DNA from 4 places in the Providencia rettgeri genome. Region 1 is predicted to be linked to each of the others. Evidence: predicted binding sites of a transcription regulator. Region 1 holds the regulator's gene; each other region holds the start of a gene.

The links. The regulator CRP, encoded in region 1, controls carbon source genes, mostly activating them, when cyclic AMP is high. The targets are predictions, from matches to a motif close to ATGTGANNNNNNTCACAT.
Region 2: the regulator CRP is predicted to act here: its motif matches at 967-984, upstream of msrB (peptide-methionine (R)-S-oxide reductase MsrB).
Region 3: the regulator CRP is predicted to act here: its motif matches at 898-915, upstream of deoC (deoxyribose-phosphate aldolase).
Region 4: the regulator CRP is predicted to act here: its motif matches at 1,048-1,065, upstream of pth (aminoacyl-tRNA hydrolase).

What each region holds. Positions count from the first base shown of each region.
Region 1 covers NZ_CP163512.1:3,961,549-3,963,757, forward strand. The annotation lists gene AB6N04_RS18185 (hypothetical protein) at 1-871, opposite strand, end outside; gene crp (cAMP-activated global transcriptional regulator CRP) at 1,070-1,702, opposite strand; gene AB6N04_RS18195 (OsmC family protein) at 2,059-2,209, shown strand, end outside.
Region 2 covers NZ_CP163512.1:1,371,993-1,374,201, forward strand. The annotation lists gene gapA (glyceraldehyde-3-phosphate dehydrogenase) at 1-759, opposite strand, end outside; gene msrB (peptide-methionine (R)-S-oxide reductase MsrB) at 1,115-1,528, shown strand; gene AB6N04_RS06205 (YeaC family protein) at 1,707-1,961, shown strand; gene AB6N04_RS06210 (hypothetical protein) at 2,034-2,209, opposite strand, start outside.
Region 3 covers NZ_CP163512.1:4,278,139-4,280,347, forward strand. The annotation lists gene AB6N04_RS19515 (NupC/NupG family nucleoside CNT transporter) at 1-685, shown strand, start outside; gene deoC (deoxyribose-phosphate aldolase) at 1,178-1,957, shown strand; gene deoA (thymidine phosphorylase) at 2,006-2,209, shown strand, end outside.
Region 4 covers NZ_CP163512.1:1,723,165-1,725,373, reverse strand. The annotation lists gene ychF (redox-regulated ATPase YchF) at 1-180, opposite strand, end outside; gene pth (aminoacyl-tRNA hydrolase) at 284-874, opposite strand; gene ychH (stress-induced protein YchH) at 1,167-1,433, shown strand; gene prs (ribose-phosphate diphosphokinase) at 1,764-2,209, opposite strand, start outside.

The DNA.
Region 1 (2,209 bases):
AATAAAGGTGTTGACTATTTAGCTTATTAATAATTCCATTCATAGTCTCAATGGTGGCATTAAACTTATTACCTCTTTTATTCGATGGAGATAAAATACATTCATTAATCAGTTGTTGTACTGATTTGGTATATTGAAACTTATCACCTACATGACTAAAATTATCATAATGTAATATCTTTTTTTCGAGTTCATAAATTTCATTTTTTAATATTTTAGCCTGATTAAATTGCGCTTTATCCTTACCTGAAAATGCTATTGGCAGATTTCTTTCGTTATTGACAGTCTCTGTATTTTGTTTGTTAGTCTTTTGTATTTCAGTGATCCTCTGTTGACTATAAAACTTAACACTGTATAAATCTTCTGCTCTGGGCTTCAGTTTATTCATAACGATTAAAGCTCGAATCTTACCTGTTGAGTTTATTTTATCAATAGATTCATAGAAAAAGTGTTTTAATTTGTTGATGCCAAAATCTTTAATTAAGTTTTTTCTATTTATATTTATTGATTCAGAATTAGGATTACTAATTTTCATGGCGGTATCTTCCTGTTTAACGCTTTTGGGTGAATTTTGTTCTATGATAATGCTACGCTTAAAGATATTTGATGGAGAAATAAACTCATCTTCATGATATTTATAAGGTAGCAAGATTTTTTCAACAGGTGGTGAATAAGGTAGATGGTCTAATTCGGGTTGTGCTCTTTCATGAAAGTATCGAGACTGAATAGCAAAATTTATTTTCTGATAATTTACGGTATTGAATGTTTTGATAGTATTTAAATTACAAATGACTGAAGGCGTTCGAGGGGGAATATTTTTATTACTAGATATGCTGGCTAAATGATTATTTTGTTTATTGTCTATTTTCATAACTAATAATCTCCGAGTAATGATTAGTTATCACTATCTTAGTTTGACAATTAGCTAGAAAATATAAAGAAACGATACTACTTGGATTGTTATGGGAAATATGATTATCACTAATCATTCATGTAAATAGCTTTATACCAATGATATAAAGCTATTCGAAAGAGTGCGCCTCACCAAGGGAGTGAGGCGAAAGGTTAATTATCGTGTGCCGTAAACAACAATGGTTTTACCATGTGCGGAGATTAAGTTTTGATCTTCCAGCATTTTTAAAATACGGCCGACAGTTTCACGGGAACAACCAACGATTTGACCAATTTCCTGACGGGTGATTTTAATTTGCATCCCATCTGGATGTGTCATGGCATCAGGTTGTTTAGCGAGATTCAGTAACGTTTGAGCGATACGACCTGTAACGTCTAAGAAAGCGAGGTTACCCACTTTTTCTGACGTTGTTTGCAGGCGGCTTGCCATTTGCGCAGAGAGACGCATTAAGATATCAGGATTAACCTGAATCAATTGACGGAATTTCTTGTAAGAAATTTCAGCAACTTCGCAGGCGATTTTTGCTCTAACCCACGCAGTACGTTCTTGCCCTTCTTCAAATAATCCAAGCTCACCAATGAAATCCCCCTGATTCAGGTAGGAGAGGATCATTTCTTTGCCTTCTTCATCTTTGATTAAAACAGCCACTGAACCTTTAACTATGTAGTAAAGGGTTTCTGCTTTCTCACCCTGATGGATCAGTGTGCTCTTGGATGGATACTTATGAATATGGCAGTGTGACAAAAACCATTCAAGAGTAGGGTCTGTTTGTGGCTTGCCGAGAACCATTAGCGTTATCCTCTGTATGTTATTGCAGCCATCCGGAAAAAGCGTACCAGAAAGGCTGGCTTTAAAGTCACTAGCTTAGCATATTAATTTGTCTTATATACCCTAAATAATAAGAATAGCAACATTATATCAATCGCTTTTCATGGTTAGGGTGAACAAATTGATATCAACACTATAATATAATCAAATGCAACGTTGAGTTTTGATCTTAATCCTATCAACTAAGTATTGTTTGTAGCATATCCAATACAGAAAGTCTCTCCTGTATCGCTTCAGCAGAATAAAGCTGATATAACATTTATTATATCTATGGAACAATGTAGCCTTTAAATCGATTTCATTTCAAGGGGAATAAAATGGAAGCAAGAGTTAAATGGGTAGAAGGCCTCTCTTTTTTAGGTGAGTCAGCATCAGGTCATCAAGTGATGATGGACGGTAATGCTGGAGATAAAGCACCAAGCCCAATGGAGATGGTACTAATGGCTGCGGGCGGTTGCAGCGCCATCG
Region 2 (2,209 bases), 1.8 Mb from region 1:
GTAAGTTGCTGGTTTTTCCAGACGAACAGTTAAGTCAACAACAGAAACGTTTGGTGTTGGAACACGGAAAGACATACCAGTCAGTTTGCCGTTCAGCTCAGGAATAACTTTACCTACTGCTTTAGCAGCACCTGTTGAAGATGGGATGATATTTTGGGCCGCACCACGACCACCACGCCAGTCTTTGTGAGAAGGGCCATCAACAGTTTTTTGAGTTGCAGTTGTTGCGTGAACAGTGGTCATCAGACCTTCAACAATGCCGAATTTGTCGTTGATAACTTTAGCCAGTGGAGCTAAGCAGTTAGTTGTGCAAGATGCGTTAGATACGATTTCTTGACCTGCGTAAGCTTTATGGTTAACGCCCATAACGAACATTGGGGTATCGTCTTTAGAAGGACCAGTCAGAACAACTTTTTTCGCGCCTGCTTGGATGTGTTTACGCGCAGTTTCGTCAGTCAGGAAGATACCTGTTGCTTCAGCAACAACATCAACACCGACTTCGTTCCATTTCAGGTTTGCAGGATCTTTTTCTGCAGTAACACGGATTTTTTTACCGTTTACAATCAGGTGACCATCTTTAACTTCAACGGTACCGTTGAAACGACCGTGAGTTGAGTCGTATTTCAGCATGTAAGCCATGTATTCTGCATCGAGCAGGTCGTTGATTGCAACGATTTCGATATCAGAACGCTCTTGTGCAGCACGGAAAACGATACGGCCAATACGACCAAAACCATTAATACCTACTTTGATAGTCATAGTATTTCCACCAGCTATTTATTCGTGAATTAAGTTGTAGTTAAAGTTACCAAAACCTTGCCAGCCGTCAAGCGGAATCGTGTCAATTATTGAAAAAAATCAATTCTGATACCACCAACTGCTTATTTGTCAGCCACTTCAGCGGCAAATACAGCCGCACGTATTATCGGGATTGTGCAGCATAATGAAACCATCTATCAGTGATATATGTGATACGGTTCACAAATCAAAACGGAAAGTAAGATGCTTCTTAGTTTAGAATAGTTTTACAAAAAATGTTGTTAATTTTTTGTTGCTCGAAATTGCAGTATGATAGTCATCAACCGAATAAACTATTTAAATACGTGGGTAAGTCATGTCACATAAAGATAAGCAACACGTTGATATTTCAGGTTTAAATGAAATGCAGCGCTATGTTACACAGCAAGCGGGCACGGAGCCGCCATTCAGCGGTCAATTATTGCATAACCGTAAAGAAGGTGTGTACGAATGTCTGTGTTGTGGTACACCTTTATTTATGTCTGAAACCAAATTTGACGCAGGTTGTGGGTGGCCAAGCTTTTATGAACCAGTGAACGAGCATGCGATTAAATACATCGAAGATTTCTCCCATGGCATGCATCGCATTGAGGTTCGCTGCCAACATTGTAATGCTCATTTAGGGCATGTATTTCCAGATGGTCCCATGCCAACGGGTCAACGTTACTGTATTAATTCAGCATCCTTAAGCTTTTTGGACAAAGCATCAGGCGAAAAGACACGAGGTTAGGCTGCTGAAGGCTGCTGAAGGCTGCTGAAGTCTATAATTTTATATCAACAATACTGAGCGGTAACGATTCAGCTAAAGGTTAGAACAGTTTAGTCAAAAAACAATTTTTATTTTTTAAAGGAGCAGTGCCGTGAGCGTAGACATCGACCCTAAACATATTGAGCAATTACTGGCTGTGATGACGCCAGAAATTTATGAGCGCCTCGTTACGGCTGTTGAATTAGGAAAATGGCCTGATGGTATCCCTTTAACGGCAGAGCAGAAAGAACATAGTTTGCAAATGGTGATGCTGTGGCAATCGCGCAATAATCATAACCCTGAACACATGACTGTCGGCACAAACGGTGAGATCACCATGAAGAGCAAGCAAGAGCTTAAAGCGATGTTCCAAGGGGATCGTCTCGCGACATTAAAACCACAAAATGATAATTAGCACTGCGAGATTAACGGCAAAATGGGTGGTTATTAAAGGGGATACTTGCCTTTATCCCCTTTAAAGCCGTGGTTATTCAGGCTTATTGAGTTGTGAAAAAATTGCTGTCAATGTTGTTTGGAAATCAGCTTGTTCAATCATTCCTTTGCGAAATACGCATTTACGGTCTATGCCTTCAGATTGAATATGCAATTTAAACATAGCTCGATTTTCTTTAATGAGCGAAACATCTTTCAGTGGGACTAGGT
Region 3 (2,209 bases), 320 kb from region 1:
GGCATCATTTATGGCAGCTCCGGGGGGGTTGTTATTCGCAAAACTAATGGTGCCTGAAACGGAAGATGTGCGTGACAGAGTTGATGCGGTCGATTTAGTCGCGGAAGACGAACGTCCTGCTAATATTATTGATGCTGCCGCAGCGGGAGCATCATCAGGGATGCAATTAGCCCTGAACGTGGGGGCAATGTTATTGGCATTTATTGCATTAATTGCCTTAATCAACGGTATTTTAGGTGGTATTGGTGGCTGGTTTGATTATCCACAATTATCTCTTGAATTGTTATTAGGTTGGTTATTTGCGCCTATCGCCTATTTAATTGGTGTGCCATGGAGTGAAGCAACGATTGCGGGCTCTTTCATTGGTCAAAAAATTGTCGTGAATGAGTTTGTTGCCTTTATGAACTTCGGTGAATATATGAAGGCGGATGCGGAAGTTATTGCGGCAGGTAAGCAAGTGTTGTCTGACCATACAAAAGCGATTATCTCATTTGCATTATGTGGTTTCGCCAACTTGTCATCGGTAGCGATCTTATTAGGTGGTTTGGGGGGAATGGCGCCAAATCGCCGTGGAGATGTTGCTCGTCTCGGTATGAAAGCGGTGATGGCGGGGACGCTATCTAACTTAATGAGTGCAACCATTGCTGGCTTCTTCTTGACCTTGGGTGCAATTGCCGTAGCATAAAAAACGCTATTGAGTTTCAGGCAGTTTTATCGAATCTGTTCATTATAAAAGCGAAAGGGAGTCTCTTTCGCTTTTATTTTTATCGATTATATTCTTTTGCGATCTTTTATATTCAACGGCAAAATTTCAACTATTCTTAACTTAGTCAATTAATGATTGTCTGGGGTTAAAAAGCCATTTGAGTGAATAAATTAACCGCCAGATCGGGTATAATGAGATCTGACTCACATTTATATCTTTAATAATGTAACTTTCAGTCGATTAATGTGATTTGTAGCACATAAAATGACGCGGTTCCATGGTCAAATAGACACTAGTAAGCTGCTAATGGAACTGCTAGTTCTCAGAGTCCACTGACTCTAGGGCATCGTGCGGTGAGAAGGAACTCAGCTGCTCAGTTCGGAAGCATCCGGCTGGCATCTTTAAGGAACCAAGCCCGCTCGCCAACAAAGAACGTGTCGTTCTGAAGAATTAATAACGTTGGAGAGTTATATGACTGATTTAAAAGCAGCCGCACAACGCGCGCTGACCCTGATGGATTTAACCACATTAAATGATGATGACACTGATGCAAAAGTAATCGCATTATGCCATCAAGCCAAAAGCCCTGCGGGCAATACCGCGGCAATTTGTATCTACCCTCGTTTTATTCCGATTGCACGCAAAACCCTGCGTGAGCAAGGTACCCCTGATATTCGTATTGCGACAGTAACCAACTTCCCACACGGTAATGATGACATTGAAATCGCATTAGCAGAAACCAAAGCGGCTATCGCTTATGGTGCGGACGAAGTTGACGTTGTATTCCCATACCGCGCGCTCATTGCAGGTAATGAACAAATCGGTTTTGATTTAGTGAAAGCATGTAAAGATGCTTGTGCAACTGCGAATGTCTTACTGAAGGTGATCATTGAAACAGGCGAATTAAAAGATGCGGCGTTAATTCGTAAAGCGTCAGAAATTTCAATTAAAGCAGGTGCTGATTTTATCAAAACCTCGACAGGTAAAGTCCCCGTTAATGCAACCTTAGAAAGCGCAGAAATCATGATGCAAGTTATCAGTGATATGGGTGTTGCAAAAACAGTTGGTTTTAAACCCGCAGGTGGTGTCCGTACTGCTGAAGAAGCGGCTGATTACTTAGCTTTAGCTGGTCGAATTTTAGGTGACAATTGGGTTGATAGCCGCCACTTCCGTTTTGGCGCATCAAGCTTGTTAGCAAATTTATTAAACACGCTGGGTTACGACGTTAAAAAATCAAGCGGTAGTTATTAATTTTCGCATTATTGTTAGCCGATAAATTCGACTTTAAAGGAGTATATCGTGTTTCTGGCACAAGAGATTATTCGTAAAAAGCGCGATGGCAAACCATTAAGTGAAGAGGAAATTCGCTTTTTTATCAATGGTGTTCGTGATAATTCTGTTTCGGAAGGCCAAATTGCTGCGCTGGCAATGACCATCTATTTTAACGATATGACGATGCCTGAGCGTGTGGCTTTGACACTGGCAATGCGTGATTCAGGCACC
Region 4 (2,209 bases), 2.1 Mb from region 1:
TGGCTTCACAATTTCAGCTAATTGTTCAAGACGTGGGTCTGGCATTGGCACAACACCCGTGTTTGGTTCAATTGTACAGAAAGGGAAGTTGGCTGCTTCGATGCCGGCTTTGGTCAACGCATTAAATAATGTGGACTTACCCACGTTTGGCAGACCAACGATACCGCATTTAAAACCCATATGTTTCTCACCTTAAATAACGAGGTGCAGGGGAGTGCTGCACCCAATGTTTAGAAATTGGCGCTAATTATACACAAAAAGTCGATTTGGATGAAATGAACTCTTATGCAGTCGCTTTAAAACTATGTAAACGGTTTATTGCTTTGTCCATTCCATCAGATAATAGAATGTCGGTGCACCTAACTGCTTCATCAATCGCTTCATCAATCAGTTTTTGCTCAGACAGTGGCGGCTTACCTAACACAAAACCAACCACTTTGTTTTTATCGCCTGGGTGGCCAATGCCAATACGTAAACGGTAAAAATTGGGGTCATTCGCAAATTTACTCTGAATATCTTTAAGCCCATTATGACCACCATTACTGCCACCAAGCTTCATTTTTGCCACACCCGGCGGAATATCAAGTTCATCATGGGCGACTAAAATTTCATCAAGATTAATACGATAAAAATTAGCCATTGCCGCTACCGCTTTACCACTGAGGTTCATAAAGGTGGTTGGTACTAATAAGCGAATATCATTACCACTCAGGTTAATGCGTGCGGTATAGCCGAAAAATTTGGCTTCTTCTTTTAAGTGTTGATTATGGCGCTGCGCCAGTAAATCAACATACCATGCCCCGGCATTGTGGCGGGTTTGTGCGTATTCAGCCCCCGGGTTTGCAAGGCCAACAATTAATTTAATTTTGCTCACGGCGACTACTTCACTGTCAGATTATGGAATGAGGCACATAGTTTACCCTGTGATGGGGAGGAAGTACAAAAATCAGATAAAAAACATCAGGCTAATTATAGTTGCCATGAAAACTATTCGTTTTTTTTGATAAAAAACACTTTATGTATAGATTTTATGGGTAACTTGGTACCTTGTGATGGCTATCGCATTAAATTTTACTTAATGCACTATAATCCTTACATAAATATAAAAAAACACCGAATTTATTTACAGATGCTTGCTTATCAGTTTACTGATACTGGAGGTAGATATGAAACGGAAAAGTGCTCATTTAATTGGTAATGTCCTTATGGGGTTAGGGATGATCATGATGATTGGGAGCATTGGGGTTAACCTATTTGCCCATGTGATCAACTTTAGCCTGTCAGAGCTTGTGACAAACGGTTCATTGTTCGGCATTTTCGTTGGTGCCATAGTGTGGTTAGTGGGCGCGAGAGTAGGGGGACGTGAAAAAGTCGCGGATCGTTACTGGGTATTAAAACATTATCCACGTAAAGATAATCACCGTTATCCATAATTACTCTACGTATTCAATACAGTGATGATTATAGGCGATAGATAGCTGGGTGGTAGTCGATGTTTTCCGCGAAGGTCGCTAGGGGATGTTGATCGTTGATGCGCGATTTTATTTGAATTAATGCCATGTTAGGCAATAGCTTCCCAAGGTAGTAGCAAATGGGTGAAACGCATCATACTTCCTTCAGATAATCGTCAGTGAGCAGCGATAGAAATAGATATTAGTTGTTATAATCCGTCTAAATCATAAAGCCCCTACAGATATCTGTAGGGGCTTAATTTTTGGCTGTGATATTCCATCACCGTAGTAACATTAATCACCTAAAGGGGATTAATGCTCAAACATTGCTGAGATTGACTCTTCGTTGCTAATGCGACGAATAGCTTCAGCCAGCATGCCTGACAGTGTCAAGGTGCGAACGTTGCTCAACGCCTTGATTTCAGGAGACAGTGGAATAGTGTCACAAACAATGACTTCATCAATAACTGAATTTTTGATGTTGTCTACAGCATTGCCTGAGAAAATCGGGTGAGTTGCGTATGCGAACACACGTTTAGCACCACGTTCTTTCAGCGCTTCAGCCGCTTTACACAGAGTACCACCGGTATCAATCATATCGTCAACTAAGATGCAGTCACGACCTGAAACATCACCAATAATGTGCATAACTTGAGAAACGTTTGCACGAGGACGACGTTTATCAATGATTGCCATGTCGGTGTCATTCAGGAGTTTTGCGATAGCTCTAGCACGTACCACGCCGCCGATGTCTGGAG